Regions from separate parts of the Streptomyces bathyalis genome, predicted to be linked through region 2. Evidence: riboswitches for the same ligand, from Rfam matches in the RefSeq annotation. Region 2 holds a riboswitch; each other region holds the start of a gene.
What was found. A riboswitch is a leader RNA that binds a small molecule or an ion and turns the genes downstream of it on or off. The one in region 2 is predicted to bind cobalamin.

Region 1 (7,204 bases), 3.4 Mb from region 2:
GCGAGGAAGACGACCGGCCGCCCTTCCGGAGGCACCTGGAGGGCGCCCAACGCGATGCCCTCGCTGGGGAGTTCACCCTCGCGCGCCCGCTCCAGCACCGGCCCTTCGAGGCGAAGGCCTATGCGGTTGCTGGCGGAGGAGACGCGGTAGCCGCCGGTGAGGAGGGTGCGCAGCGCCTCGCCGGTGAACCAGTCGGCACGCGGCCCCGGGACCACGGGCAGCACCAGTTCGCCGGGCGGACCGGCCCAGGGCGCGGTGTCGATGGCGGCCCCATGACGCGGCCCGGCTGCGGAGGTGGCACCCAGCGGCAGCCGGGCACCGTCGCGCAGCGGTTCGGGGCCGAGCCCGGAGAGCAGATCGGTGGCGCGGCTGCCGAGCACCGGCTCGGCGTCGACGCCGCCGGAGAAGGCGATGTAGCTGCGCAGCCCCCGTTCGGCGGGCCCGACGTCCAGCACGGCTCCCGCGGCCAGCCGGAAGGGGACGCCCCACGGCGCGGGCCGCCCGTCCACGGTGACCGCGCAGGGGGCGCCCGTGACCACTGCCTCGGTGACGGGACCCCGTGAAGTCTCCCCGCCGGCCGTGACCTTCGGATCTGCGGGCGGAGGGCCTGAGCGGCCCTGACCGCCCGCGGTGACGAGCACCGCGCAGCCGTCGAGCGTGGTCTCCAGGGTGGCGGCGTTCTCCGGGTTGCCCAGAAGCCGGTTGGCGAGCCGGTGAGCGGGCTCGTCCAGCGCTCCCGAACGGGGCACGCCCAGATGTGCGTGGCCCGGCCGCCCCAGGTCCTGGACGGTGGTCAGCGCCCCGGCCCGTACGGCGTGGAGCTCGGCGGCGGCCCGTGCCCGGGCGCGGCCGGCGGAACCGGTGGAGCCGGTGGAGCCGGTGGAACCGGAGCTGGAGCCGGAGCCGGTGGAGTCGGCTGGGTCCGTCATTCCGTTCCGCCCTCCGGGACGAAACGGACACGGGTGCCGGGTGCGAAGAGCGCCGCGGGCTCACGTGCGGCGTCCCACAGCACGGTTCCCACGGCTGTGCCGATCAGTTGCCAGCCGCCGGGCGAGGAGCGTGGATAGACGCCGGTGTACGGGCCGGCCAGCCCGACCGAGCCCGCCGGGACCTTCGTACGGGGATCGGACCGGCGCGGCACGTGGTACTCCTCGGGCAGTCCGGTGAGGTAGCCGAATCCTGGCGCGAAGCCGCAGAAGGCGACGCGGAAGGAGGTGGCGGCGTGCAGCCGCCCGACCTCCTCGGGGGCGACGCCCCACATGCCGGCGACATCCGCCAGGTCCGGCCCGTCGTAGCGGATGGTGATCTCCACGGCTGACTCGCTGCCGCGCTCGAGCGGCGGGACCTCCCACTCCCCCACCTCCGCCGCGAGGCGCCGCGGTTCGGCCAGCCCGTCCAGCAGTACGGTGCGGGCGCCCGGCACGATCTCCGTCACGCCGGGCAGCAGCCCGGCGGAGCGGCGGCGCAGCACTTCGGCGTGGAACGCCTCGGCCGCCTCCGCCCCGGGCAGTTCGATCAGCAGACCGTGACGCCCGACGGGGAGGACCACACGCTCGCTCCCGTGCCCGCCCAAGGCCGTGGCCGCGCCGCTCACGCGAACGCCCGTACCGTGATCCCGGCGTCCGTCAGCTCGTCGCGTATCCGGCGGGCCAGGCGGGCGGCGTCCGGGGTGTCGCCGTGCAGGCAGAGGGAGCGGGCGGGCAGACGCAGCGGCCTGCCGTCGACGGCGGCGACGTCCTTCCCTTCGGCGATGGCGATCGAGCGGGCGACGACCTGCTCGGGGTCGGTGAGGACGGCGCCGGGTTCACTGCGGGGCACGAGGGTGCCGTCGGGGCGGTAGCCGCGGTCGGCGAAAGCCTCGTCGATCACGGGAAGGCCGACGGCCGCGGCGGCGCTGTGCAGTTCGGATCCGGGCAGCCCCAGCACGGGCAGAGGCGCGCCTGCCATCCGTATGCCCTCGACGACGGCGGCGGCCTGCTCGGTGTCGCGCACGCAGCGGTTGTAGAGCGCGCCGTGCGGCTTGACGTAGGCGACGGCGGCGCCCGCGGCCCGGGCGAAGATCTCCAGGGCACCGATCTGATAGGCGACCTCGGCGGCCAGTTCGGCGGCCGGCACGTCCATGTTGCGGCGGCCGAATCCGGCCAGGTCGCGGTAGGAGACCTGGGCCCCGATCCGCACCCCCTCGGCCGCGGCCCGCTCGCAGACGCGGCGCATGGTGAGGGGATCGCCGGCATGGAAGCCGCAGGCGATGTTGGCGCTGGTGACCGAGTTCAGCAGGGCGTCGTCGTCGGTGAGTTCCCACCGGCCGAAGCCCTCTCCCAGGTCGGCGTTGAGGTCGATCATCGAAGCCAACCTAGAGGATTGTTGAACAATACGGCAAGGGGGTTGTTGTCCCGCACGGCTTTGTAGGTTTCACTGGGGCGGACCACCTGCCCTGAAGAAAGATCACCATGACCGCCGATACCGACTCCGGCCTGGAGCTGTCCGAACTCGCCGCTGACCGCGCCCTGTTGGGCCGCACCAGCACGGCCGAGCGGGTCGCCGGCATCCTGCGTGAACGTATCGCACAGGGTTTCTTCCTACCCGGGGTCCGGCTCTCCGAAGAGCGCATCGGGAACGCCCTGGGCGTCTCTCGCAACACCTTGCGGGAGGCGTTCCGGCTGCTCACGCACGAGAGACTGCTGGTCCACCGGCTCAACAAGGGCGCGTTCGTACGCGTCCTCTCGGCGGCGGACATCGCGGACATCTACCGCGTACGGAACCTCGTCGAGTGCGCCGCCGTGCGCGGGCTGGAAGACCCGCCGTACCCGCTGGAGCAGGTCGCCGGCGCGGTGGCGGACGGAGAGCGCGCCGCCGAGCGGAACGAGTGGAACGACTGCGGCACCGCCAACATCCACTTCCACCAGGCCCTCGCGGGACTCGCGGGCAGCGAGCGAACCGACGACCTGATGCGCGGCGTGCTGGCGGAGCTGCGGCTGGCGTTCCACGTCATGGACGACCCGCGCCGCTTCTACGAGCCCTACCTCTCCCGCAACCGCGAGATCCTCACCACCCTCGAGGACGGGGACGCCGAGGGCGCGGAACGAATGCTCGGCTTCTACCTGGAGGACTCGCGGCGCCAGGTCATCGAGGCCTATCCGGAGCAGCGCGGCTGAGACGACGCCCGGCCGGCCTTCAGCGGCGGACCCGGCTCGTGACCTGCGGCCCGTGACCCTCACGGGGAATTTTGCAGCGACCACCCTGGCCGATCGTTGAACAACTCTCCACGCACTGCTCCGGTGTCCGCCCGCACCAGGTGTAGGGGCTGCCCTGCTGCCCGGCCGCGGGGACGGGCCCAACGCCCCGATGCCCCGCGCCGGTTCCCGGCCGCCCGGGCATCCGCCCGGGGAAGACCGCCGGAGGGCGAGGCTAGAGTGAGAGGCGTACATCGCCTCCGATCGAGGGAAGCCGGTGAGAATCCGGCGCTGACCCGCAACCGTGAGCGACGCCCGTACGAGGTGAACTGCCGCTGGAGAGCGGCCCCTTGGGGGCGTCGTGAGCCGGAGCACCCGGCCGGAAGCAAGGCTCGCGGAGCCGTGTCCGCCGCCATGGGCGGAGGCAGGCTCCAACCGTCGAGGTTTACGGAGCTGAGCCGGGTGTGCCGCCCGACGGTACGCGTGCAGCGCACGCATGCCACCGTACGGGCGGGGCGGCCGCGCGGAGCTGCGGACCGCTCACCGAAAGGCACCCCCCATGTTCCTGCGCCGGAGCATCACAGCCGTCACAGCGGCCACTGCCATCTGCGCCGTCACCGCACCCGTGGCGTCGGCCGCCGGCTCCGCCCCCCGGGCGTCCGGTACTTCGCTCGCCGGCCCCGCCAACCCAGCTGCCGCGCCCGGCACTTCGATATCGGTCACATCGAGGTCCGCCGCTTCCGATGCCGCCGCGAGCGGGAAGAAGACGCCGAAGGCGCTCTACGGCAAGGCCGACCCCAAGTACGACGGCGTGTGGAGACAGTCGATGGCCCTCCTCGCGCTGGACGCCGCCGGAGCCGAACCGGCCCGCGCGGCAGTGGACTGGCTCACCTCGCAGCAGTGCGACGACGGCTCCTTCACCGCGTACCGCGCCGAACCCGGCGCCGCATGCGACGAGAAGACCCCGGGCGACACCAACGCCACGGGCGCCGCGGTGCAGGCGCTCGCCGCGGTCGGCAGCCAGGACGCAACGGTGCGCAAGGCCCTCGCCTGGCTGCGTTCCGTGCAGAACAAGGACGGCGGCTGGAGCTACAACCCGGGCGGTCCCAGCGACGCGAACTCGGTGTCCGTCGTCGTCGGCGCCCTCTCCGCCGCAGGCAAGGCGCCGGAGAAGGTAACGAAGGACGGCAAGTCGCCGTACGACGCGCTCACTTCGCTCCAGCTCGGCTGCGATGCCAAGGCAGCCGAGCGCGGCGCCTTCGCGTACCAGCCCGACAAGGACGGGAAGTTGGCCGCCAACGACGACGCGACGGCCGCGGCCGTCCTCGCAGGGACCGGCTCCGGACTGCTGCCCGAGCGGAAGCCGGACCGCCCGGTCGAGCCGCTGAAGTGCGGCAAGGGCGACGGCGGCAAGCCCCTCGCACGCGACGAGGCCGCCGACGCCGGTGCCGCCCACCTCACGTCCGTGCTGGAGAAGAACGGTGACCATCTGCTCGCGGTGACGCCCGGCGCCAAGGGCACACCCGACTACGCCAACACGGCCGACGCCGTCATCGCACTCGCCGCGGCAGGCCACCGCGCCGAGGCGCGCAAACCGCTCAACTGGCTGGCGGAAAAGCTCGATTCATGGGACAAGGCCGAGAGCGACCCCGCCGCGGTCGCCGGCGTCATGCTCGCCGTGCACGCGACCGGCGGCGACGCATCGACGCTCAAGGGCACGAAGCTCCTGGACCGCCTCGTCGCAACCGGCCCGGAACCCGCCCGCATGCCCGACGAGAAGGCCACCGGCGGGATGACGAAGAAGGAAGGCGGCGGCAGTGACGTGCTGCGCTGGTCCCTGCTGGGTGCTGGGCTGGCCGCGGGCGTCGGCGTCGGCTTCCTGATCAGCGCTCGCAGAAAGCGGCAGGGACTGTGACCGCCGGCGGGGCATCGAGTCCGGCGAACAGGCCGGGCCCGCCTGGCCGTTGGGGCGCGGTGCGCGGTGCGGCGGTGATCGGACTCGCGCTGCTCCCGGCCACCGTGCAGGTACCGGCGAGCGCCGCCGACGTTCAGGCGACGAAGGCAACGACGACCGCGGCGGCGCCCGCCGCGGTGACCGCGCGCACGTCGGGATCGGGCAGCTACCGGTACTGGGCGTTCTGGGAGCGGAAGGGCAAGGACGGCAACGCCGCCTGGTCGTACGCCACCCAGGGCCCGTCCGTTCTGCGCCCTGAGGACGGCGCCGTGCTCGGTTTCCGCTTCGCGCTCAGCGAGGACTCCAAGGACGCGGAAAAGCCGCGCGGCGAGGCGGAGTTCGCCGCCGTCTGCGGCGGCACCGAAGCCGAGAGGGGCCGCAAGCGGATCGCGCTCGCCATCGACTTCGGCACCCCGGCCCACGCACCTCGCGGCGAGAGCCCACCGCGGCGGCGCACCACCTGTGCGCAGGTCGACGAGGACGCCACGGCTGCCGACGCCCTCGCGGATGTCGCGAAGCCGCTGCGCTACAACTCCGATGCGCTCCTGTGCGCCATCGACGGCTACCCGGAACGCGGTTGCGGCGAGCAGATCGAGAGCGGAGACGACGACAAGGGCACGGGGCAGGACGACACGCCTGAGGACAACGGGGCAGGCGCGGAGGACGACGCAGGCGACGACTCCAGCAACGGCTTCGGTTCGGCGACGGGCGTCGCCGCGGGCCTCGCCGCCGTCGCCGCGCTCTCCTTCGCGACCGTCCGCCGTTCGCGGCGCCGCGGGTGACCGGGTGGGACGCGGTGAGGCGATGAGGGAACGGCTGCGCGCACCCGAGGCCGGCCGTGGCCTCGACCTGCATCCGGGCGGCTGGTGGCTGTGGGCGCTGGGCATGGCGACCGCCGCGTCCCGCACGACGAATCCGCTGCTGCTGATGCTGCTGTGCGCCGTGGCCGGTTATGTCGTCGCCGCACGCCGCACGAACGCTCCCTGGGCCCGTTCGTACGGCGTGTTCCTGAAGCTGGGGCTCGTGGTGCTCGTCATCCGGCTCTTCTTCGCCTTCTTCCTCGGCTCGCCCATCCCCGGGAGCCACGTCCTCGTCACGCTGCCCGAAGTGCCGCTGCCGGACTGGGCGAGGGGTGTGCGCGTCGGGGGCCGGGTCACCGCGGAGGGGCTGGTGTTCGCGCTGTACGACGGGCTGAAGCTGGCGACCCTGCTCGTCTGCGTGGGCGCCGCCAACGCACTCGCCAATCCCGCCCGACTGCTCAAGTCCCTTCCCGGAGCGCTCTACGAGGCGGGCGTCGCCGTCGTCGTCGCGATGACGTTCGCGCCCAACCTGGTGGCGGACGTACGGCGGCTGCGTGCCGCACGCCGTTTGCGCGGGCGCGCGGACAAGGGGGTCCGCGCGCTGCTCCAGGTCGGACTGCCCGTGCTGGAAGGCGCGTTGGAGCGTTCGGTGGCGCTGGCCGCCGCGATGGACGCACGCGGCTACGGGCGCAGCGCCCAAGTGCCGCCCGCCGTACGCCGGACGACGACCCTGCTCACGCTCGGCGGGCTGCTCGGCGTGTGCGCCGGTACGTACGCGCTGCTGTCGGCCCAGGGCGCGGTGTACGGCCTGCCGGTGCTGCTCGGCGGTGTGCTGCTGGCGCTGGCCGGGCTGCGGCTGGGCGGGCGGCGCAGCATCCGCAGCCGCTACCGTCCCGAACTGTGGGGTGTCCGGGCCTGGTTGACGGCCGCCTCGGGTGCGGCGGCCGGCGCCGTCATGGTGGCGGCCGGCGGCGCGTTCCCGGAGGCACTGCACCCGCCGGCGGTGCCGCTGACGGCACCGGAGCTTCCACTGTGGCCCGCGGCCGGGCTGCTGGCCGCCCTGCTGCCCGCGTTCGTCGCGCCCGCCCCCGTGCAGGACCCCGCCCCGCTCCCGTCCGCAGTCGCGTCGTCGCCCGTACACGAGGAGCCCGCCCGGTGATCCGCTTCGAGCATGTGTCCGTCCACTACGACAGCGAGGCAACCGCCCGGGCCGGCGAAGCGCCCCCGCCCGCCCTGCGGGAGGTGGACCTGGAGATCCCCGAGGGCGAACTGTGCCT
Region 2 (7,204 bases):
CTGGATCCCGTTCCACTGCTGGACCTCGAGCTTCAGCTTCGCTCCGGTCTTCTTCTCGAAGGCCGCCCTGACGTCCTTCTCCCACTTCTTGGGAGTGGATCCGTCCATGGCCCACAGGGTCAGCGTCTGGCCCTTGAAACCGTCGGCACCGGACTCCGACTCACCACCCGGGCCGCAGGCCGCAACGCCCGCCATCAGAGCCGCGATTCCTGTCGCGGCGATGAGTCCTCGTCTCACGGCATCCTCCCCAACGCCTGGATCTGGTCTAATGGTTTAGACCAGTCCGCAGCTTGGCCTAGACCTATAGCCCTGTCAACGGTGCAGAATCCGAGCCGCCGGTTCCGTTATCGGAACGACATCTGGGCGGGAGAGTCCCGCAGGGCCGAGCACGTGCCACGATGTGAGCCGCGAAGTACAGCCGGAACGGAGGGCGGAGGCCGGAACACCACCGGAAACGCCGCCGCGCCGGTGCCGTAACCGGAGCCGGAGGGGCGGGCAGTCGGCACGGCCCGCGCACACGGAGGCATCCGGTGACGGGGCACGACACGAACGGGAAGGCGAGCGATGAGCACGGACGCGGGCGCGGTCACAGCCGCGGCAGAGCCGGAGTCGGGAAGCGGCAACGGCGGCGCGCGGACCACTCGCGTGCCCAAGTACTACCGGCTCAAGCGGCACTTGCTGGAGATGACCGAGACCATGCCGCCCGGCACTCCGGTGCCTCCCGAGCGCACCCTCGCCAGCGAGTTCGACACCTCGCGTACGACCGTGCGCCAGGCCCTGCAGGAACTCGTCGTCGAGGGGCGGCTGGAGCGGATCCAGGGCAAGGGAACCTTCGTCGCCAAGCCCAAGGTCTCCCAGGCGCTGCAACTCACCTCGTACACGGAGGACATGCGCGCCCAGGGGCTCGAACCGACCTCGCAGTTGCTGGACATCGGCTACGTCACCGCCGACGACCGCCTCGCTGACGCCCTCGACATCCCCACCGGCGGACGCGTGCTGCGCATCGAGCGCCTTCGCCTGGCCAGCGGCGAACCGATGGCGATAGAGACGACCCACCTCTCACAGCGCCGATTCCCCGCGCTGCGCCGAAGCCTGGTGAAGTACACGTCGCTCTACACGGCTCTGGCCGAGGTCTACGGCATCCATCTCGCCGAGGCCGAGGAGACGATCGAGACCTCGCTGGCCACACCCCGCGAGGCCGGCCTGCTCGGCACCGACGTCGGCCTGCCCATGCTGATGCTCTCGCGGCACTCGCTCGACACGGAGGGGGAACCGGTGGAGTGGGTGCGCTCCGTGTACCGGGGCGACCGCTACAAGTTCGTCGCCAACCTCCAGCGCCCGCACCCCGATCAGAACGGCTGATACCGCTCATACGGGACAAAGATCTCGAACTCCCTTGAGGCGGACCGGGCTTGCACGAGGCGCGTAGGGCGCATCTCGTCTCCCGCGAAACAAAAGGTGCCGTTCCGTTATCCGTGCAGGTAGTGACGGGGGCCGAACCGCTCGTTTAGATTTCCTGCGCGTCTCGACAGGAATACCCGACGGACGGAGCCGAGGCATGTCAGCGCCCCCCGAAACACCCGAGACCGCGCCGGAGTCGCAGCCACCCGCCATCACGCCGATACGGGTCGTCATCGGACTGTGCCTTTTCGTCCCGTTCGTCGCGCTTCTGTGGGTCAGCTCCTACGCCCGCACCGAACCCACCTTCATCGGGATGCCGTTCTTCTACTGGTACCAGATGCTGTGGGTGCTTGTTTCCGCGGTGCTGACGTCGGTCGCGTACAAGCTCGTCAAGCGTGACAAGGCGCAGCGGCGCGCCCGCGGAGAGGACGGTGCCCGATGAACGGGGTCAACGGAGTCGCACTGGCCGTATTCATCTTCTTCTTCGTCCTCGTCACCGCGATGGGCTTCCTGGCCGCGCGCTGGCGGAAGGCGGAGAACGCCGACAGCCTCGACGAATGGGGCCTGGGCGGGCGCAGCTTCGGCACCTGGATCACATGGTTCCTGCTCGGCGGTGACCTCTACACGGCGTACACCTTCGTGGCGGTGCCGGCGGCCATCTACGCGGCGGGCGCCGCGGGCTTCTTCGCCGTCCCGTACACGATCCTCGTCTACCCGCTCATCTTCACCTTCCTGCCGCGGCTGTGGTCGGTCTCGCACCGCCACGGATACGTGACGACCTCTGACTTCGTGCGCGGCCGCTTCGGTTCCAAGTCGCTGGCGCTCGCCGTCGCCGTGACCGGCATCCTGGCAACGATGCCGTACATCGCGCTGCAGCTGGTCGGCATCCAGTCGGTGCTGGACGTCATGGGCATCGGCGGCGGCGAGTCGACGCACTGGTTCGTGAAGGACCTGCCACTGCTGATCGCGTTCGCGGTGCTGGCGGCCTACACCTACTCGTCGGGACTGCGGGCGCCGGCGCTGATCGCGTTCGTCAAGGACACGCTGATCTACATCGTCATCGCGGTGGCGATCATCTACATCCCGATCAGGCTGGGCGGCTTCGACGACATCTTCGCCAAGGCCGGAGACGCTCTCTCGCAGACCAACCCGACCACCGGGAAGCCGAAGGGCGAGCTGACGCCCAGCTCGGCCAACCAGTGGGCGTTCGCGACGCTGGCGCTCGGATCCGCACTCGCGCTGTTCATGTATCCGCACTCGGTCACCGCGACGCTCTCCAGCCGCAGCCGCAACGTGATCCGCCGGAACACCACGATCCTGCCCCTGTACTCGCTGATGCTGGGCTTGCTCGCGCTGCTGGGCTTCATGGCGATCGCGGCGGGCATCAAGGTCAAGAACGGGCAGCTGGCGATCCCGCAGCTCTTCGAGAACATGTTCCCGTCCTGGTTCGCGGGCGTCGCCTTCGCCGCGATCGGCATCGGCGCGCTCGTACCGGCAGCCATCATGTCCATCGCGGCCGCGAACCTGTTCACGAGGAACATCTACAAGGACTTCCTCCGGCCGAACGCCACACCCGCGGAGGAGACCAAGGTCTCCAAGATCACCTCGCTGCTGGTGAAGGTCGGCGCGCTGATCTTCGTGCTCGGCATGGACAAGACGGTGGCGATCAACTTCCAGCTGCTGGGCGGCATCTGGATCCTCCAGACGTTCCCGGCACTCGTCGGCGGCCTCTTCACCCGCTGGTTCCACCGGTGGGCGCTGCTGGCGGGCTGGGCCGTGGGCATGCTCTACGGCACGCTCACGGCGTACGGCGTCCCGTCGCCGACGCTGCCGTCGCAGAAGCACTTCGGCGGGCCCAACGACATCATCCCGGGCATCGGGGAGATGGGGTACATCGGCCTGACGGCCTTCGTGCTCAACGTGGTCGTCGCCGTGGCGCTCACCTTCGTGCTGCGGGCCGTGAAGGCCCCGGACGGCGTCGACGAGACGCGGCCTTCGGACTACACGGCGGACGCCGGCGACCCGGGCGTCAAGGAGGAACTGCCCGCGCCGACAGCCGCAGGCTGATCGCACTCACCACCACGGATACCGCCCGCGCCCCACTGACAGCTCGATTGTCAGTGGGGCGCGGCATGCTCGTTCCATGGACATCACCATCAGACCCGCGCGGGACGACGAGCTGGAGGATGTGGGCGAGCTCACCGCGCGTGCGTACCTCGGGGACGGGCTGCTGACGTTCGGCGCGGAGGACCCGTATCTGGCCGAACTGCGTGCGGCGCGGCGCCGCGCGCGGCACACGGAACTGCTCGTCGCCGTCGACACCGCCACGGACTCGATGCTCGGCGCTGTCGCCTTCGTCGGGGACGGCGGGGAGTACGCGGACCTGGCAGGCCCCGGCGAGGGCGAGTTCAGGATGCTGGCCGTGAAACCCGAGGGGCGCGGGCGCGGGGCGGGCGAGGCCCTGGTGCGGGCGTGTGTGGACCGGGCGCGTGCACGGGAATTGATACGGCTCGTGCTGTGCAGCACCGAGGAGATGTCGGCGGCGCACCGGCTGTACGGACGACTGGGGTTCGTCCGCACACCGGAGCGGGACTGGGAGCCATATCCGGGCCTGTTTCTGCGCGCGTTCGCCCTGGAACTGTGATCTTCCACTCCCCCGACACAACATGTGGGGGCGAGTGGCGCATCCCGCTACTAGATGTATGCTCGTGCTCGCTGCCGCGCAGGGGAATCCGGTGCGAATCCGGAACTGTCCCGCAACGGTGTGCGATGTGCTGCTCTGCTCTGCCCGGAACCCTTCCGGCATGAGCTGCGATGAGCCGTCGTCGCGAGTCCGAGTGCCTGCCGGCCGTGTCGACTGACGTCCGGGTCCCGAGGGTTGGGCCGGTGGACGCCGCGAGGACCGCCGCGTTGCCGACGCGGCATGCCCTTTGTGCGCCCGCCTGTGCGCTCCCCCGGTGCCCCGGTAGCTGATCTGAGCGAGGGAGAGCACATCCCGTGACCATCGCACCCGCACCAGAAGCCGCGGCGGGAGCCGCACGCGCCTCCGCTGCCGCGCCGGCGCCCCCGGCCGACGACGGCGCTCTGCTGCGCACCCTCACCGAGCTGACCGCCGACCTGCCGGGCACCGGGGCCGAGCGCGTCGCCGCCGCGGTGCTGCGCGGCCGCCGAAAGGGCGCCGGCGAAGCCGAGTTGCGGGCGCTCGCCGCAGAGGAGGCCGCCGGGCTCATCGGCGAGGAGCCCGCGTACTCGCAGCTCGCGGCGCGGCTGCTCACGCTCGCGATCCGCGACGAGGCCCGTGGGCAGGGCGCGGAGTTCTTCTCGTCCTCCGTCGCGACGGGGCACCGCGAGGGCCTCATCGCCGACCGCACGGCCGAGTTCGTGCGGGCGCACGCGGAGCGTCTGGACGCGCTGGTCGAGGACGCGGTCGCGGGCGGGGCGGACGACCGCTTCGGCTACTTCGGTCTGCGCACGGTCCATTCGCGGTATCTGCTGCGCCATCCCACGAGCCGGCAGGTGATCGAGACGCCGCAGCACTTCCTTCTGCGTGTCGCCTGCGGGCTGGCCGCGGACGAGACAGAGCAGTCGGCCGTGGAGGTGGCGGAGCTCTACGCCCTGACGAGTTCGCTCGCGTATCTGCCCTCCTCCCCCACGCTCTTCAACTCCGGTACGCGGCACGCCCAGATGTCGTCCTGCTATCTGCTGGACTCGCCGAAGGACGAGCTGGACTCGATCTACGAGCGCTACCAGCAGGTGGCGCGGCTCTCGAAGCACGCGGGCGGCATCGGTCTGTCCTACTCCCGTATCCGTGCCCGCGGTTCGCTGATCCGCGGCACCAACGGGCACTCCGGCGGCATCGTGCCGTTCCTGCGCACCCTGGACTCCTCCGTCGCCGCCGTGAACCAGGGCGGCCGGCGCAAGGGAGCCGCGTGCGTCTATCTGGAGACGTGGCACGCGGACATCGAAGAGTTCCTGGAGCTTCGGGACAACACGGGTGAGGAGGCCCGGCGCACGCACAACCTCAACGTCGCGCACTGGATTCCGGACGAGTTCATGCGCCGCGTGGAGGCCGACGCCGGCTGGTCGCTCTTCTCACCCGCCGACGTACCGCGGCTCACCGATGTGTGGGGCGAGGAGTTCGACGCCGCCTACCGCGAGGCCGAGGCCGCCGGACTCGCGGTGCGGCAGGTGCCCGCCCGCCAGCTGTACGCGCGCATGATGCGCACCCTCGCGCAGACGGGGAACGGCTGGATGACGTTCAAGGACACCTCCAACCGCACCGCCAACCAGACCGCAGGGCCGGGCCGCATCGTGCACTCCTCGAACCTGTGCACCGAGATCCTGGAGGTCACCGACGACGGCGAGACGGCGGTCTGCAACCTGGGATCCGTCAACCTCGCGGCCCACGTGGGCGAGTCGGGCGAGATGGACTGGGAGCGGCTGGACTCCACCGTCCGCACCGCCGTGACGTTCCTCGACCGCGTCGTGGACATCAACTTCTACCCGACGCAGCAGGCCGAGCGCTCCAACTCCCGCTGGCGGCCGGTCGGTCTGGGTCTGATGGGGCTCCAGGACGTCCTCTTCCGCATGCGGCTTCCCTTCGACTCCGGGGCTGCACGTGAGCTGTCCACGCGGATCTCCGAACGGATCATGCTCGCCGCGTACGAGACCAGCGCCGACCTCGCGGAGCGGCACGGCCCGCTGCCGGCCTGGGAGGAGACCCGTACGGCGCGCGGAGTGCTGCACCCCGACCACTTTCCGCAGGCCGAACAGGCCTGGCCGGAGCGCTGGTCGGCGCTGCGCGCCCGCATCTCCCGCACCGGGATGCGCAACGCCCTGCTCCTCGCCGTGGCACCGACCGCGACCATCGCCGCCATCGCCGGTGTGTACGAGTGCATCGAGCCGCAGGTCTCCAACCTCTTCAAGCGGGAGACGCTCAGCGGCGAGTTCCTGCAGGTGAACGCCTATCTGGTCGCGGAGTTGAAGCGGCTGGGGCTGTGGGACGAGCGCACCCGGGAGGAACTGCGCGAGAGCAGCGGCTCGGTGCAGGACATCCAGCGGATCCCCGAGGAGGTCCGCCGGCTCTTCCGCACCGCGTGGGAGCTGCCGCAACGCTCGCTGATCGACATGGCTGCCGCCCGTACGCCGTACCTCGACCAGAGCCAGTCGCTCAACCTCTTCATGGCGGCACCGACGATCGGCAAGCTCAGCTCGATGTACGCCCACGCCTGGAAGAGCGGCATCAAGACCACGTACTACCTGCGTTCGCGCCCGGCGACGCGGATCGCCCGCGCCGCGGGCGGCACAGGCACGAACCCGGCGGCAGCCCCTGCCGTCCCCGATCAGCGGGATGCGAGTCCGGCGGACGAAGCCGCCGTCTGCTCCCTGGAGAACCCCGAGTCCTGCGAGGCGTGCCAGTGACAACCAACCCTCAGAACAACCACGGCCGCCCCGCGGGGAATCTGCTCGACCCGGGCTTCGAGCTGACGCTGCGCCCGATGCGCTACCCCGGCTTCTACGACCGCTATCGCGACGCCATCAAGAACACCTGGACCGTGGAGGAGGTCGACCTCCACTCCGACGTCTCCGACCTCGCCAAGCTCACGCCCGGCGAGCAGCACATGATCAGCCGCCTCGTCGCGTTCTTCGCCACGGGTGACTCGATCGTGGCGAACAATCTCGTGCTCTCCCTCTACAAGCACATCAACTCCCCCGAGGCACGCCTGTATCTCTCGCGTCAGCTCTTCGAGGAGGCAGTGCACGTCCAGTTCTATCTGACGCTGCTGGACACATATCTGCCGGA
Region 3 (7,204 bases), 3.6 Mb from region 2:
CCGCGGCAACCAGCAGCGTGGCGTTGACCGGGACACCGTGCCTGCGGTGCACCTTGGCCAGGAAGGGCGGCAGTTGGCGGTCGCGGGCCATGGCGTACAGCAGCCGCGACGTGGCGGCCTGCGCGACAAGGGAGTTGGCGAAGCCCCACGCGATGGCGGTGGACGCCGCGGTGAGGCCCGCGAGCCAGCCGCCGGCCGCGTTGCGTGCGGCGTCGTAGAAGGCGGTCCCGCCGGGGTCGCCCTCGGCGACGAGCTTGCCCGGGTCCTCGACCAGCAAGGAGGCGACCCAGGTCTGGGCGATGAAGAGGGCCGCGGCGAGCACCAGTGCGGCGACCATGGCGCGTCCGATGGCCCGCGCCGACTCCTTGTTCTCCTCGGCCAGCATGGAGATCCCGTCGAAGCCGAGGAAGCTGAGCACCGCGACCGACACCGCGCCGAAGACCAGGGGCCAGGAGAAGCTCCCCGCGTCGTACAGGGGCGTGAAGGAGAAGCCGTGCCCTTTGCCCTGCGCGAGGGCGGTGATCCCGACGGCCAGGAAGACGACCAGGACGGCGAGTTCGCCGACGAGCATGACCTTGTTCACCTTGGCGGTCATCTCGATGCCCATGTAGTTGACGACCGTGTTGAGCACCACGAAGCCCGTCAGCCACACCCACACGGGCACCGCGGGCACCAGGGTGTTCATCGCGACGCCGGAGATCAGGTAGAGCAGGCCGGGCACGAGGACGTAGTCGAGAAGGATCATCCAGCCCGAGATGAAGCCGACCGGGGCTGCGATGCCGCGTCCGGCGTAGGAGTAGACGGAACCCGCCATCGGGAAGGCGCGCGACATCTGCGCGTACGACAGGGCCGTGAACATCATGGCGACCATGCCGACCGCGTAGGCGAGCACGACCATGCCGCCGGAGCCCTGGAAGACGCTGCCGAAAATGCCGAAGGGGGCGATCGGCACCATGAAGACCAGCCCGTAGACGAGCAGATCCCAGAAGCTGAGCGAGCGGTGGAGCTGCTGCTCGTAGCCGAACTGCTCGACGCCGCTTTCGCTGCCTCCGCCGCTGCCCCTGGCGCGTCCCGCGGACGAAGAACCGGCCACCCGCCCCACTCCCTCCCCCGGGGCCCCGCGTCGAGGGAGTCCCGGGGACGAGGGTAGGGGCGGCGGGCCCGGCGGCGTAAGGGTGCGTCAGGCGCTGGTCACGGGGCCCTTCGCCGGGCCGCCGCTGCCGTCCTGCGGGGCGATGTCGAACTGCAGCGAACGGATGCGGTTGTCGAAGCTGGAGGGCACCAGGTCCGGCAGGCCCACGGCTCGCATCGCGACGGAGTCGGTGAGCAACTGCCTGAAGAGCGCCTTGAGTTCCTGGCGGGCGAGGTGCGCGCCGAGGCAGTAGTGCGGGCCGCCTCCGCCGTAGCCGAGGTGGGGGTTGGGGTCGCGGGTGATGTCGAAGGTGCCGGGGTCGGTGAAGACCGCCTCGTCGCGGTTGGCGGAGGCGTAGTACATCGCCACCGTCTCGCCCTTGCGCAGCGTGCGGCCGCCCATGACGTGGTCGGTGCGCAGCGTGCGGCGGAACTGGATGATGGGGGTCGAGCACCGGACGATCTCGTCCACGGCGGTGTCCGCGTACTTCTCGAAGTCGCTCTCCCACAGCTCCCGCTGCTCGGGATCGGCACTGAGCAGGGCCAGGCCGTGCGAGATCGCATTGCGGGTCGTCTCCACCCCGGCGACCATCAACAACGTGAAGAACGCGCCGAGTTGGCGGTTCCCCAGGCACTGACCGTCGACATCCGCGGTGACCAGCGCGGAGATGAGGTCGTCGGTCGGGTGGCGCCGGCGCTCCCTGGCGAGCATCGCGATCATGATGTGCATACGGGCCAGCGCCCGCAGGCCCTTGCCGGGGATGCGGAACTTCGCGCCCGCTCCGCGCCGTACGCCGATGTTCTCGGAGGCGTCGTTGAGCTGGGCGAGGATGCGGGGCCGGTGCCGCTGGGGGATGCCCATCATGTTGCACACGACCTCGCAGGGCACCAGCGAGGCCACGGCCGTCACGAACTCGCGGGAGGGCTGCCGCACCGCGTTCCCGACGACGGTCGCGACGACCTGCTCGATGTCCTTCTCGGCGCCCGCCAGCAGCCTGGGACTGAACGCCCGCGAAATGATCTTCCGCAGCTTGGCGTGGTCGCTGCCGTCGACGTTGACCATGGACTCCCCGAAGAGGGCCTTCACCCATGGCGCGGGATGCGGCGTGGTGACACCGGGCGCGCTCCCGAACACGGCGGCGTTGCGGCTGGCTTCCTGCACGTGCTCGTGCCTGACGAGAGCGTAGAACCCCGGCTGCTGCCGCTTGCGCAGGGTGTGCTGCGGCTGTGCGAAGTACGTGGGCGCCTCCCGCTGGCGCAGCACGGCGAACACCTGGTGCCGCTGGTCGTGCGGCAGTTGCCAGAACCGCGGGTCGGCGGGGTTCGTGTCCGGCGGCAGGCCCGCCGCCTCGAAGGCCTCGGCCGCCTCCGAGGCGGCGGCTCCCGCCGCGGCCGCCGCGGAGGAAGGGGCTTGCGGTGCGGCCGCGGCTTCGGGCCCTGCCGAGGATGCGGACGCGGTGTGGGGTGGCATGGTCATCTTCTCCAGTCGTCGTGGAACGGATCGCCCCGCCCGGCCTGCGCACCGGCGGGGCGTGAGTCTCCGGCAGCAGCTTGGGACCGGCGGGCCGCTCCACGGCGTGCGCCACACCGCCGCGACCCGGACGGCCCTGTGCGGGAGGGCCACGACGGCACCCCGGATCCCTGTCGGCGGTGGCCTGCCACGGCCTGCGCGGTCCACCCGCCGGCGCCGGTCCGATACGGGCCCGACGCGGACCCGGACACCGGCTCGACGCGGGCCCGGTTCCGGTGCCCGCGCGGGCCGTGCCGGTCCGGCGAGGGGCCACGGCAGACCGTGCTTCGCCCCCGTAAACCATCACGGCGCATGAAGAAGCCCTCACTCCTGCCCTTTGTCGCCGCGGCTCGCGGGCCCGTACGCTGGAGAGGCAGTCGGTTCGGCCTGTCCGCCAGACAGGCACGTCGCAAGAGGGAATCCGGTGAGACTCCGGAACTGCCCCGCAGCGGTGAGTGGGAACGAAAGCCGTCATACGCACTGGGTCCGAGCGGACCCGGGAAGCGACGGCCGGTAGGAGCCGGTCCGTGGATCACGGACACGGCGGGCCCACGAGTCCGAAGACCTGCCACTGCCCGCCGGGGGCACCCCCGGGCCGCAAGGCCCAGGGGGAGGATGCGTCGGCGGATCGATCTCGGTGACCTCGAGGGCGGGTCGGCGGTACAGGTGAGCAGCACGCGGTGCGCGTGTGCGCCGCCGCGTCGCCTCTCCTCCTCGCCCCGTACCTCTCGGGTCACCGGCGAGACTCGCGAAGGAGAGTTGAGTGACACCCAAGTCCGCAGCCGCGGCGTCGAAGCCGGCAACGAGGCCCCGCGCCACCGTCCACGGATATCCACGGCAGGGAAGCGGCCGTGAGCTGAAGAAGGCCGTCGAGGGCTACTGGAGGGGCCGCGTCACCGCCGACGCCCTGCGGGAGACCGCAGCCGGGCTGCGCCGGGACAACTGGCAGCAGCTCAGGAACGCCGGTGTGCGCGAAGTGCCCACCGGAGACTTCTCCCTCTACGACCATGTGCTGGACACCACCGTCATGGTCGGTGCCGTTCCCGAACGTCACCGTGCCGCCGTCGAGGCGGACGCGCTCGACGGCTACTTCGCCATGGCGCGCGGTACGCAGGACGTCGCGCCGCTGGAGATGACGAAGTGGTTCGACACCAACTACCACTACCTGGTATCGGAGTTGGGGCCCGACACCGTCTTCGCGGCGAACTCCGCGAAGCAGACCGGTGAGCTGTCCGAGGCCGTCGCGCAGGGCCACGACGCCCGGCCCGTCCTCGTCGGGCCCGTCACGTACCTGCTGCTCGCCAAGCCCGCGCCCGGAGTCGCCCCGGACTTCGAACCGCTGACGCTGCTGGACCGGCTGCTCCCCGTCTACGCGGAGGTGCTCGCCGACCTCCGCGCGGCCGGGGCGGGATGGGTGCAGCTCGACGAGCCCGCGCTGGCGGCGGACCGCACGCCGGCCGAACTGAACGCCGCCGCACGCGCATACCGGGAACTGGGCGGGCTCACCGACCGGCCCGAACTGCTGGTGGCTTCCTACTTCGACCGACTCGGCGACGCGCTGCCGGTACTCGCCAAGGCGCCCGTCGAGGGCCTGGCGATGGACTTCACCGGCCCTGCCGTCGCGAACCTGGAGGACCTGGCGCGTGCGGGCGGACTGCCCGGCAAGCGGCTCGTCGCGGGAGTCGTGGACGGACGGAACGTGTGGATCAACGACCTGAAGAAGTCGCTGTCCACGCTGGCCTCGCTGCTCGGCTTCGCCGACCGTGTCGACGTCGCCCCGTCCTGCTCGCTGCTGCACGTACCGCTCGACGCGGCCCTCGAGCGCGACGTGGATCCGCAGGTCGCACGCTGGCTCGCCTTCGCCAGGCAGAAGGCGGAGGAGGTCGTCGCGCTGGCGACGGGACTCGGCGAGGGCACCGACGTCATCGCCGGACTGCTGCACGCCAACTCATCGGCGCTCGCGGCGCGTTCGTCCGCGGCGCTCACCCGCGACCCGGCCGTGCGGGCGCGCACCGAAGCGGTCACCGACGCCGACGGGCGCCGCACCACGCCCTATCAGGAGCGGGCCGCGGCACAGCGCGCGCGGCTGAAGCTGCCGCTGCTGCCGACGACCACCATCGGCTCGTTCCCGCAGACCGGCGAACTGCGTGCGGCGCGCGCCGACTTGAGGGCCGGACGGCTCGACGCGGAGGGCTACGACAAGCGGATCGCCGCCGAGATCCGGGACGTCCTCGCCTTCCAGGAAGAGGCCGGACTGGACGTGCTCGTGCACGGCGAGCCCGAACGCAACGACATGGTGCAGTACTTCGCGGAGCGGCTGGACGGCTACATCGCGACGCAGCACGGCTGGGTCCAGTCCTACGGCACCCGCTACGTGCGGCCTCCGATCCTCGCGGGTGACGTCTCCCGGCCCGGGCCGATGACGGTGGAGTGGACGCGCTACGCGCAGTCGCAGACCGGACGGCCCGTCAAGGGCATGCTGACCGGACCCGTCACGATGCTCGCGTGGTCCTTCGTACGGGACGACCAGCCGCAGGCCGAGACCGCACGCCAGGTGGCACTGGCGCTGCGGGACGAGGTCGCGGACCTGGAGTCCGCGGGCACCGCCGTCATCCAGGTCGACGAGCCGGCACTTCGCGAGACGCTTCCGCTGCGGACGGAGAGCCGGCCGGAGTACCTGGCGTGGGCGACGGAGTCCTTCCGCCTGGCCACCGGTGCCGTGCGCGCGGACACTCAGATCCACACGCACATGTGCTACGCGGAGTTCGGCGACATCGTCTCGGCGATCGTGGATCTCGACGCGGACGTCATCAGTCTGGAGGCTGCCCGTTCCCACATGCAGGTCGCGGACGAACTCGCCACGGCCGGCTACCCGAACGAGGTCGGGCCCGGCGTGTACGACATCCACTCACCGCGGGTCCCCGACGTGGACGAGGTGGCGTCGCTGCTGCGCAAGGGGCTCGCCGCGATCCCGGCGGAGAGGCTGTGGGTCAACCCGGACTGCGGCCTGAAGACCCGCGGCTGGCCCGAGGTGCGTGAGGCGCTGGAGCACATGGTCGAGGCGGCGCGGACCGTGCGGGCGGAGGCCGCGGGCCGCAGCTGAGCCCGCCTCGTCCGCCGACAGGGGGCCGGGACTCGCGCCCGGCCCCTGTCCCGCTCCCTCGTGCGGCACCGGCACCGGCACCGGCACCGGCACCGGCACCCGTGAACCGGCCCGAGCCGATCCGCACCGCGCCGTGAGAAAGCCGCTGCCGGGCACCCGATGCGGGTGCCCGGCAGCGGCTCACGGCCCGTTACGTGCCGGGCGTTGTTCGCTTCAGTTGGCGGCGGGGGCCGCCGCAGCCGACGCCGTCTCCTTCTCGCCGCGTGCGGCGGTCCCCAGGGCACGCTCGGCGAGATGACCGAACGTCAGCCCGAAGGCGGCCCACAGCACCAGCTGTACGGCGAGCGTCGAGACCCGGAAGCGCCACAGCAGCAGCGCGGGGAAGTGCTCGGGCAGCTCGCTGAGGGACGGCAGGAACGCATAGGCGAGGCCGATGACGAAGACGAAGCCGAGCACCGCCGTCACCGTCGCGTTCCAGTTGCCCAGACGCGGGGCGAGCCGCTTGCCGAGGATCGTGGCCCCGACGGCGAGCAGCAGGCTCAGCAGCACCATCAGGAAGTACAGAGCCGTTCGTTTGTCGAGGCTCGCCGGGTCACCCACGGACGGCGGGTTGGCCGGGTACTTCAGGAACGGCACCAGGTACACGCACAGGAACGCGGCACCCGACAGCAGCAGAGCCGTCGCACGGGGACCGAAGCGGCCCACGCGACCAAGCGCGAAGCTGAAGGCCAGCGAGGCGATGCCGCCGATGGCGACGCCGTAGACGAGGACGGCCGTGGCGAGGCCCGCGGTGGACTGCATGCCGCGGCTGACGATCTCCTCGCCGCCGTGCTCGTGCGAATGCGCCTCCTCGAAGGCGATCGCGGCATCCACGTGCGGTTCGCCCAGGAACGAGGCCGTCACCAGGGCGAACAGGCCGGCCACGAGACCTGCCAGCATGCCCCGCACAAGGAGGGTCCTCACAGTGGCGGAGTTCATGGTGCTCCCCCGCTCAGTGGCAGGGGAAGCCGAGAAGGTGGCGTCCGTCGTGGACCCACTCGTGCACGTCCGTGCCGGAGAAGAGGGACGTGGCGCCCTGCTCCGCCCCGACGAAGTACAGCAGGACGAGCATCAGCAGACCGAAGAAGAATGCCCACGGAAGGATCGCCTTGACCGGGAGTGTCGCCGGAACGGAGACGCCGGAGGCGGGAGTTGCGGAACTGGGCGGGGCGATGGACTGTGCCATGGCAGGACCTCCTGGTGGGAACTCGCGTCCCTGTCGGTGGAGCTCGTGACGGCCTGCGGGTCTGGCTCGCCTCTGCCCGTACGCTGCGCACGGCAGCGGACCGGAGGGGGCATACAGTGGCGCGACCGCACCGGAATCTCACCGGTTTCCGCCCTGCCGTCGTCGATCGATACCAGCGGAAGGTACCCCGATTCCACCTGCCCGGCCAAGGCCGCAGATCCCGGACACCGGGACG
Region 4 (7,204 bases), 1.9 Mb from region 2:
GGCCAGACCAACTTCGCGCGCATGCTGTGGCGCTTCAACACCGTCTACAACCCCGAGCGCCAGCTCACCGACCACTACCGGCCCGTCCAGTACGAACTGCCGCTGCCGCGGCGGCTCGACGTCGGCGACCGGCGCAAGCTGTACATCCACGACCGCAAGGCCACACACGGCCGGGACGCCGCCCCGGCCGAGTGAACTCCCGGGCGCCCTCCGGGAGATACCGGGCCCGGGGCACGAGGCGGAGGTCGCGGGGTGGTGCCCGCCTCAGCCGCCCGGCGCCAGTCGCTCCAGCACGCCGTCGCTGATCGCGAGCGGGTCTGCGGTCCGCAGCGCCGTCAGCGTCCCGGGAGCGCACAGCACGACCGGGAGCGGCCGGCCGTACAGCTCCTCGACCACCGTCGCCGCGGCCGCGACCCCCGCGTCGGCCTCCGTCAGGACGACGGCGGCGGGCCCCACGCCGGCACGCACGCTCTCCGCCAGGACACTCGGGCTGGACGTGGACCCGCGGGCGGCGGCCGCGACGAGCACCGTTCCGGCGACGGACCGCCCGTGCTGGGGATGGTGCACATCGACGATGCGCCCCGTGGCGGGGTCGAGGCCGCCCCAGAAGCTGAGCGGCTCGTCCAGCACCAAGGCCGGGCCGCGCACGGTCCCGCTACCGGACACCGGCCCACAGCCCTTCGTCCCGTTCCACCCGCCCGGTCACGGCCGACTCGACGCATTCGCGCAGGCTGCCGAAGGCCACGCAGATGCCCAGGTTGCCGGGTCCGTAGTACGCCCACTTCGCCGAGGAGGTCATCACCGAACCGGTGTCGGCGGAGAGGACGCCCGCCCGCACCCCGGCCGCAGCCCGCCCGCTGCCGGGGCACCGCGAGTTACCGTGGGGCCGTGGCGGATTACGAGCACATCCTGGTGAAGCGCGACGGCGACACCGTGACGATCACGATGAACCGCGCGGCGCGCAGGAACTCGCTGACCGCGGACCACCTCACGGAGCTGCGCGACGCATTCGCCGAGGCCGGCGAAAGCGATGCGACCGGCATCGTGCTGGCCGCGGACGGCCCGGTGTTCTCCGCGGGCCACGACTTCGGCGACGTCTCGTCACGGGACCTGACCGGGGTCCGCGAGCTGCTCCAGCTGTGCACCGACCTGATGCGGACGGTCCAGTCGGTGCCGCAGATCGTCGTCGCCCGGGTGCACGGGCTGGCGACCGCCGCCGGCTGCCAGCTCGTCGCATCGTGCGACCTGGCGGTGGCCGCGGAGTCCGCCGGTTTCGCGCTGCCCGGCGGCAAGGGCGGGTGGTTCTGCCACACACCGGCCGTGCCCGTCGCACGCTCCATCGGCAGGAAGCGGCTGATGGAGATGGCCCTGACCGGCGACGCCGTCGACGCGGCGACCGCGGAGCGCTGGGGCCTGGTGAACCGGGTCGTGCCCGACGACGAACTCGACGACGCCGTCGCCGAGCTGCTGGCGCGGGCGACCCGCGGCAGCCGGGCGAGCAAGTCGCTCGGCAAGCAGACCCTCTACGCCCAGCTGGACCGGCCCGAGGCCGACGCCTACCAGGTGGCCCTCGAGGTGATGGCCTCGGCCTCGCAGCTTCCCGGCGCCCGCGAGGGCATGGCGGCGTTCCTGGAGAAGCGCCACCCCGAGTGGCCCGACTGACCTCGCGCAGCCGGCCGGCGCTGGATCCCTCCGGAGCGGCCCGGCATCCCGGCGAGGGAGCCCGGCCGCCCCGGCCCGGTTCACCACGGGCTCAGTCGTCGCCCTCCAGATTTCCCTCGGCCTCCAGATAGACCTCGCGCAGCGCCTCGAGCATCGCGGGGTCGGGCTTGGCCCACATGCCGCGCGACTGCGCTTCCAGGAGACGTTCCGCGATGCCGTGCAGCGCCCAGGGATTGGCCTGTTCGAGGAATTCGCGGTTGACCGGATCCAGCACGTAGGTCTCGGTGAGCTTGTCGTACATCCAGTCGGCGACGACGTCGGTGGTGGCGTCGTAGCCGAAGAGGTAGTCGACGGTGGCGGCGAGTTCGAAGGCGCCCTTGTAGCCGTGGCGGCGCATGGCTTCGATCCACTTGGGGTTGACCACCCGGGAGCGGAAGACGCGTGAGGTCTCTTCGAGGAGGCTGCGCGTGCGCACGGTCTCGGGGCGGGTGGAGTCGCCGATGTACGCCTCGGGTGCGGTGCCGCGCAGCGCCCGTACCGTCGCGACCATGCCGCCGTGGTACTGGAAGTAGTCGTCGGAGTCGGCGATGTCGTGTTCGCGGGTGTCGGTGTTCTTGGCGGCCACGGCGATGCGCCCGTAAGCCGTCTCCATCTCCGCACGCGCCGGGCGGCCGTCGAGGTCCCGTCCGTAGGCGTAACCGCCCCACGCCGTGTAGACCTCCGCGAGGTCGGCGTCGGTGCGCCAGTCGCGGGAGTCGATCAGCTGGAGCAGGCCGGCTCCGTACGTACCCGGGCGGGAGCCGAAGATGCGGGTGGTGGCGCGCCGTTCGTCGCCGTGGTCGGCCAACTCCTCCTGCGTGTGGGCACGTACGTGGTTGTCCTCGTGCGGTTCGTCGAGCGAGGCGGCCAGTCGCACGGCGTCGTCGAGCAGGGCGACGGCGTGCGGGAACGCGTCGCGGAAGAAGCCCGAGATGCGGAGCGTGACGTCGATGCGGGGACGGCCGAGCTCGTCGAGCGGTATCGGCTCCAGGCCGGTGACGCGTCGGGAGGCGTCGTCCCATACGGGTCGGATGCCCAGCAGGGCCAGGGCCTCGGCGATGTCGTCGCCGGCGGTGCGCATGGCGCTCGTGCCCCACAGGGAGAGCCCCACGGACGTCGGCCAGCCTCCCCCAGCCTCCGGCCGGGGGGACCCCCAGTTGTCGTCGCGGTACCGCGTCAGGAGCGAGTCGGCCAGGGCCTGCCCGGTCTCCCAAGCGAGGCGCGACGGGACGGCCTTGGGGTCGACGGAGTAGAAGTTGCGGCCGGTCGGCAGGACGTTGACGAGGCCGCGCAGGGGTGATCCGGACGGTCCCGCGGGGACGAACCCGCCGCCCAGGGCGTGCAGGCAGTTGTCGAGCTCGTCGGTGGTGGCGGCCAGCCGCGGAACGACCTCGCGGGCGGCGAACGAGAGGATCCGCGCGACCTGTTCACCGTGGCCGTCGGGTACGGCGGCCGGGTCCCAGCCGGCGTCCTCCATCGCCTGGACGAGGGCGCGTGCGGTCTCCTCCGCCTCGTCGGCGGTGGTACGGGTGGCGGCGGACTCGTCGAGGCCGAGCGCCTCACGCAGGCCGGGCAGCGTCGTCGAGCCGCCCCAGATCTGGCGTGCGCGCAGCACCGCCAGGACGAGGTCGACGCGTACGGAGCCCGAGGGTGCCTGTCCCAGGACGTGCAGGCCGTCGCGGATCTGGGCGTCCTTGACCTCGCACAGCCAGCCGTCGACGTGGAGCAGGAAGTCGTCGAAGCCGTCGTCGTCGGGGCGCTCCTCGAGGCCGAGGTCGTGGTCGAGCCTCGCCGCCTGGATGAGGGTCCAGATCTGTGCGCGGATCGCGGGGAGCTTCGGCGGGTCCATCGAGGCGATCTGCGCGTATTCGTCGAGGAGTTGCTCCAGTCGCGCGATGTCGCCGTAGGAGTCGGCGCGCGCCATGGGCGGTACGAGATGGTCGACGAGCGTGGCATGGACGCGGCGCTTGGCCTGGGTGCCCTCGCCGGGGTCGTTGACGAGGAACGGGTAGATCAGGGGGACGTCACCGAGCGCGGCGTCGGGGGCGCAGGCCGGGGACAGCCCGGCGTTCTTACCGGGCAGCCACTCCAGGTTGCCGTGCTTGCCGAGGTGGATCATCGCGTCGGCACCGAATCCCCCCTCGTCCGTGGGGGCGGCGATCCAGCGGTAGGCGGCCAAGTAGTGGTGCGAGGGCGGCAGATCGGGATCGTGGTAGATCGCGATCGGGTTCTCCCCGAAGCCGCGGGGCGGCTGGATGAGGATGAGCAGATTGCCCCGGCGCAGGGCGGCGAGGACGATGTCGCCGTCGGGGTTCCGGCTGCGGTCGACGAACATCTCGCCGGGCGGCGGTCCCCAGTGCTCCTCGACGGAACTGCGCAGTTCTTCGGGCAGTGTGGCGTACCAGCGCCGGTAGTCGGCTGCCGGGATGCGCACGGGGTTCCGCGCCAACTGCTCCTCGGTGAGCCATTCCTGGTCGTGGCCGCCGGCGTCGATCAGGGCCCGGATCAGTTCGTCGCCGTCGCCGGAGACCAGGCCGGGGATCTCCTCCTCGGGGCCGAAGTCGTATCCCTCCTCGCGCAGCCGTCGCAGCAGGGCCACGGCGCTCGCGGGTGTGTCCAGCCCGACGGCGTTTCCGATCCTGGAGTGCTTGGTGGGGTACGCGGAGAGCACCAGCGCAAGACGCTTGCCTGCGGCGGGTATTCGGCCCAGCCGGGCGTGACGCACGGCGATTCCCGCGGCCCGGGCGGCGCGTTCGGGGTCGGCGACGTAGGAGGGCAGCCCGTCCTCGTCGACCTCCTTGAAGGAGAACGGCACGGTGATGAGCCGTCCGTCGAACTCCGGCACGGCGATCTGGCTCGCGGCATCCATCGGGGAGACGCCCTCGTCGTTGTCCTCCCAGGCGCTCCTCGATCCCGTCAGGCACAGGGCCTGGAGGATCGGCACGTCCAGGCCCGTGAGGGCACCCGCGTCCCAGGACTCGTCGTCCTCACCGGCGGAGGCCTCGGCGGGCCGGGTGCCGCCGGCGGCGAGGACGGTGGTGACGATGGCATCCGCGGCGCGCAGTTCGTCGATGAGTTCGGGCTCCGGCGCGCGGAGCGAGGCCACGTAGAGCGGCAGCGGACGGGCACCGGCCTGCTCGATGGCGCCGCAAAGGGCCTCGACGAAGCCGGTGTTGCCGCTCATGTGGTGTGCGCGGTAGTAGAGCACGGCGACGGTCGGGCCGTCCGTGTCCTTCGCCTCCCGGACCAGTGGTCCCCAACTGGGGGCGGGCGAGGGGGGTTCGAAGCCGTGGCCCGTCAGGAGCACGGTGTCGGAGAGGAAGCGGCCGAGCTGTTCGAGGTTGGCGGGCCCACCGTGGGCCAGATAGGCGTGGGCCTCAGCGGCGATGCCCACGGGGACCGTCGAGGCGGCCATGAGCTGTGCGTCGGGGGCCTGTTCACCGGTGAGGACGACAACGGGGCGCCCGTCACCGAGGAGTTGGTCGAGGCCGTCCTCCCAGGCGCGGATGCCGCCGAGGAGCCGTATGACGACGAGGTCCACGCCGTCGAGCAGGGCGGGCAGTTCGTCGAGGGGCAGCCGGGACGGGTTCGCGAACCGGTAGGAGACCGGCCCGTCCGAGGCGCGGGCACTGAGCAGATCGGTGTCGGACGTCGACAGCAGAAGAATCACGCGGCGTCTGGCCTTCCTCGGGGTGTCCGCGCCCCGGGTGGTGTTTGACGGCGGGAGTTCCTGGCTCGCCCGGCCTCCATGGCCAGGGTCACAGTGGCGGGACCGCGCCGGATTCGCACCGGGCTTCCTCCCATGTCGCCGTCTGTGGCGGTGGCGGACCTGCCGGCCCACCGAGAGGCATAGTAAGGGTCACAGTCGGAATGCGGGACATACGGCCCGGTACGGCGGTGGGTATGCTCGCCGCCATGTGTACCGCCCCGGTCCGGGCATTTGCCCAGGACACGAAGCCGATTCGGGACCGCGGCGACGCATGCCCGGGGGCCTTGCGACTCCACGAGGCGGACGACGGCGCGCTCGCCCGCGTACGCGTGCCCGGCGGGATTCTCGACGTCCGCCGGGCAGAGGCGCTGGCGGCTGTTTCACGGCGGTTCGGCGACGGGGATCTGCACCTCACCTCCCGTGGCAATGTGCAGCTGCGGGGTCTCGGGCCGGGCTGTGGACGGGAGTTGGCGCAGCTTCTCGGCGACGCCGGTCTGCTTCCGTCGCACCGCCACGAACGCGTCCGCAACATCGTCGCCTCGCCGCTGGCCGGTCTCGACGGCCACGGGCACGGCGATCTCCGGCCCTGGCTGCGCGCGTTGGACGGCACGCTGTGCGCGAGTGAGTCTGCTCACGCCCTGTCCGGGCGGTTCCTCTTCGCTCTCGACGACGGCCGCGGAGACACGGCGGAGCTGGCGGCCGACCTCACGCTGACCTCCGGCGGGAACGGCTCGGCGCGGCTGCGCATCGGCTCGTGGCACTCGCCCGCCGTCCAAGTCCCGTCGTCCGATGGGCCTCTGGCCGCGCTCCTCGCAGCCGAAGCGTTTCTTCAGACGTCGGCAGCGATGCGCGGAGAGGCCTGGCGGATCGGTGAACTACCGGACGGGCCCAGGGAGTTGACGGACGCGGTCGTCCGCCGCCTCGACGAGAGGGGCGTAGCCGCGACGACCTCCGTGGAGCCGCCCGGGACCCGCGCGTCCGCACCCCTTCCCGGCGTGGTCACCGGTCCTCACGGTGAGGCGGCGCTGTCGGTGCTCGCCCCGATGGGCCGGATCGACGCCGCCCAGTGGGATGCAGTCGTCTCCGTCGCCGCGCGGGCAGGGCACCGGGAGCTGCGGCTGACACCGTGGCGCGGCCTCGTCGTGCCCGTCGTCCCCGGGGCCGGTGCCGGTGCCGATGAGCTGATGCGCACGCTCGCGAACGCCGGCCTGATCACCGACCCCGACTCGCCCCGGGTCGGAGTGGGCTCCTGCATCGGACGGCCGGGCTGCGCCAAGTCGCTGGCCGACGTCCGCTCCGACGCGGCAGCACTCACGGGCTCCGGACAGCTGCCCGTGTACTGGTCGGGGTGCGAGCGCCGCTGCGGCCACCCGCGCGGCGACCGCGTGGAGGTGGTGGCGGTCCCGGAGGGCTACCGGGTCTCGGTCGTGTGCGACGGCCGCGTCCGTTCCGCGACCACGACCAGCCGTGCCCGAGTCGCCGCCGACGTCGCTGAAGCACGCAAGAGCGGCCCGAAAGCCCCGACACCCGTGAAGCGATGAGTGGGAGCACAGTGTTCGACTACGAGAAGGACGGCGCCGCCATCTACCGGCAGTCCTTCGCCACCATCCGGGCCGAGGCGGATCTCGAAGCGCTGCCTCCGGACGTCAGCCAGGTCGTCGTCCGCATGATCCACGCCTGCGGAATGGTCGATCTCGTACGCGACATCGTCCACACCCCGGCGGTCGTGGCCCGCGGCCGCGAAGCCCTGCGGGCGGGTGCGCCCATCCTCTGCGACACCTCCATGGTCGCCAG

Region 1: it holds a riboswitch for cobalamin, as region 2 does, so the genes downstream of both, G4Z16_RS24770 (SCO2321 family membrane protein) here and G4Z16_RS09975 (ribonucleoside-diphosphate reductase subunit alpha) in region 2, are expected to answer to the same signal.
Region 3: it holds a riboswitch for cobalamin, as region 2 does, so the genes downstream of both, metE (5-methyltetrahydropteroyltriglutamate--homocysteine S-methyltransferase) here and G4Z16_RS09975 (ribonucleoside-diphosphate reductase subunit alpha) in region 2, are expected to answer to the same signal.
Region 4: it holds a riboswitch for cobalamin, as region 2 does, so the genes downstream of both, cobN (cobaltochelatase subunit CobN) here and G4Z16_RS09975 (ribonucleoside-diphosphate reductase subunit alpha) in region 2, are expected to answer to the same signal.

Annotation. Positions count from the first base shown of each region.
Region 1 is NZ_CP048882.1:5,713,141-5,720,344, reverse strand. It holds gene G4Z16_RS24790 (5-oxoprolinase subunit C family protein) at 1-929, opposite strand, end outside; gene G4Z16_RS24785 (5-oxoprolinase subunit B family protein) at 926-1,594, opposite strand; gene G4Z16_RS24780 (LamB/YcsF family protein) at 1,591-2,343, opposite strand; gene G4Z16_RS24775 (GntR family transcriptional regulator) at 2,451-3,155, shown strand; cobalamin riboswitch at 3,395-3,524, shown strand; gene G4Z16_RS24770 (SCO2321 family membrane protein) at 3,733-5,088, shown strand; gene G4Z16_RS24765 (SCO2322 family protein) at 5,163-5,909, shown strand; gene G4Z16_RS24760 (energy-coupling factor transporter transmembrane component T) at 5,932-7,086, shown strand; gene G4Z16_RS24755 (ABC transporter ATP-binding protein) at 7,083-7,204, shown strand, end outside.
Region 2 is NZ_CP048882.1:2,340,692-2,347,895, forward strand. It holds gene G4Z16_RS09950 (extracellular solute-binding protein) at 1-237, opposite strand, end outside; gene G4Z16_RS09955 (GntR family transcriptional regulator) at 565-1,362, shown strand; gene G4Z16_RS09960 (DUF3311 domain-containing protein) at 1,559-1,843, shown strand; gene mctP (monocarboxylate uptake permease MctP) at 1,840-3,468, shown strand; gene G4Z16_RS09970 (GNAT family N-acetyltransferase) at 3,545-4,045, shown strand; cobalamin riboswitch at 4,097-4,219, shown strand; gene G4Z16_RS09975 (ribonucleoside-diphosphate reductase subunit alpha) at 4,399-6,822, shown strand; gene G4Z16_RS09980 (ribonucleotide-diphosphate reductase subunit beta) at 6,900-7,204, shown strand, end outside.
Region 3 is NZ_CP048882.1:5,926,113-5,933,316, forward strand. It holds gene G4Z16_RS25635 (APC family permease) at 1-1,093, opposite strand, end outside; gene G4Z16_RS25640 (cytochrome P450) at 1,181-2,608, opposite strand; cobalamin riboswitch at 3,021-3,211, shown strand; gene metE (5-methyltetrahydropteroyltriglutamate--homocysteine S-methyltransferase) at 3,405-5,744, shown strand; gene G4Z16_RS25650 (CbtA family protein) at 5,958-6,722, opposite strand; gene G4Z16_RS25655 (CbtB domain-containing protein) at 6,736-6,969, opposite strand.
Region 4 is NZ_CP048882.1:4,236,731-4,243,934, reverse strand. It holds gene hpnR (hopanoid C-3 methylase HpnR) at 1-195, shown strand, start outside; gene G4Z16_RS18455 (aconitase X swivel domain-containing protein) at 265-666, opposite strand; gene G4Z16_RS18450 (hypothetical protein) at 656-802, opposite strand; gene G4Z16_RS18445 (enoyl-CoA hydratase-related protein) at 889-1,662, shown strand; gene cobN (cobaltochelatase subunit CobN) at 1,754-5,371, opposite strand; cobalamin riboswitch at 5,407-5,558, opposite strand; gene G4Z16_RS18435 (nitrite/sulfite reductase) at 5,605-6,951, shown strand; gene G4Z16_RS18430 (precorrin-8X methylmutase) at 6,963-7,204, shown strand, end outside.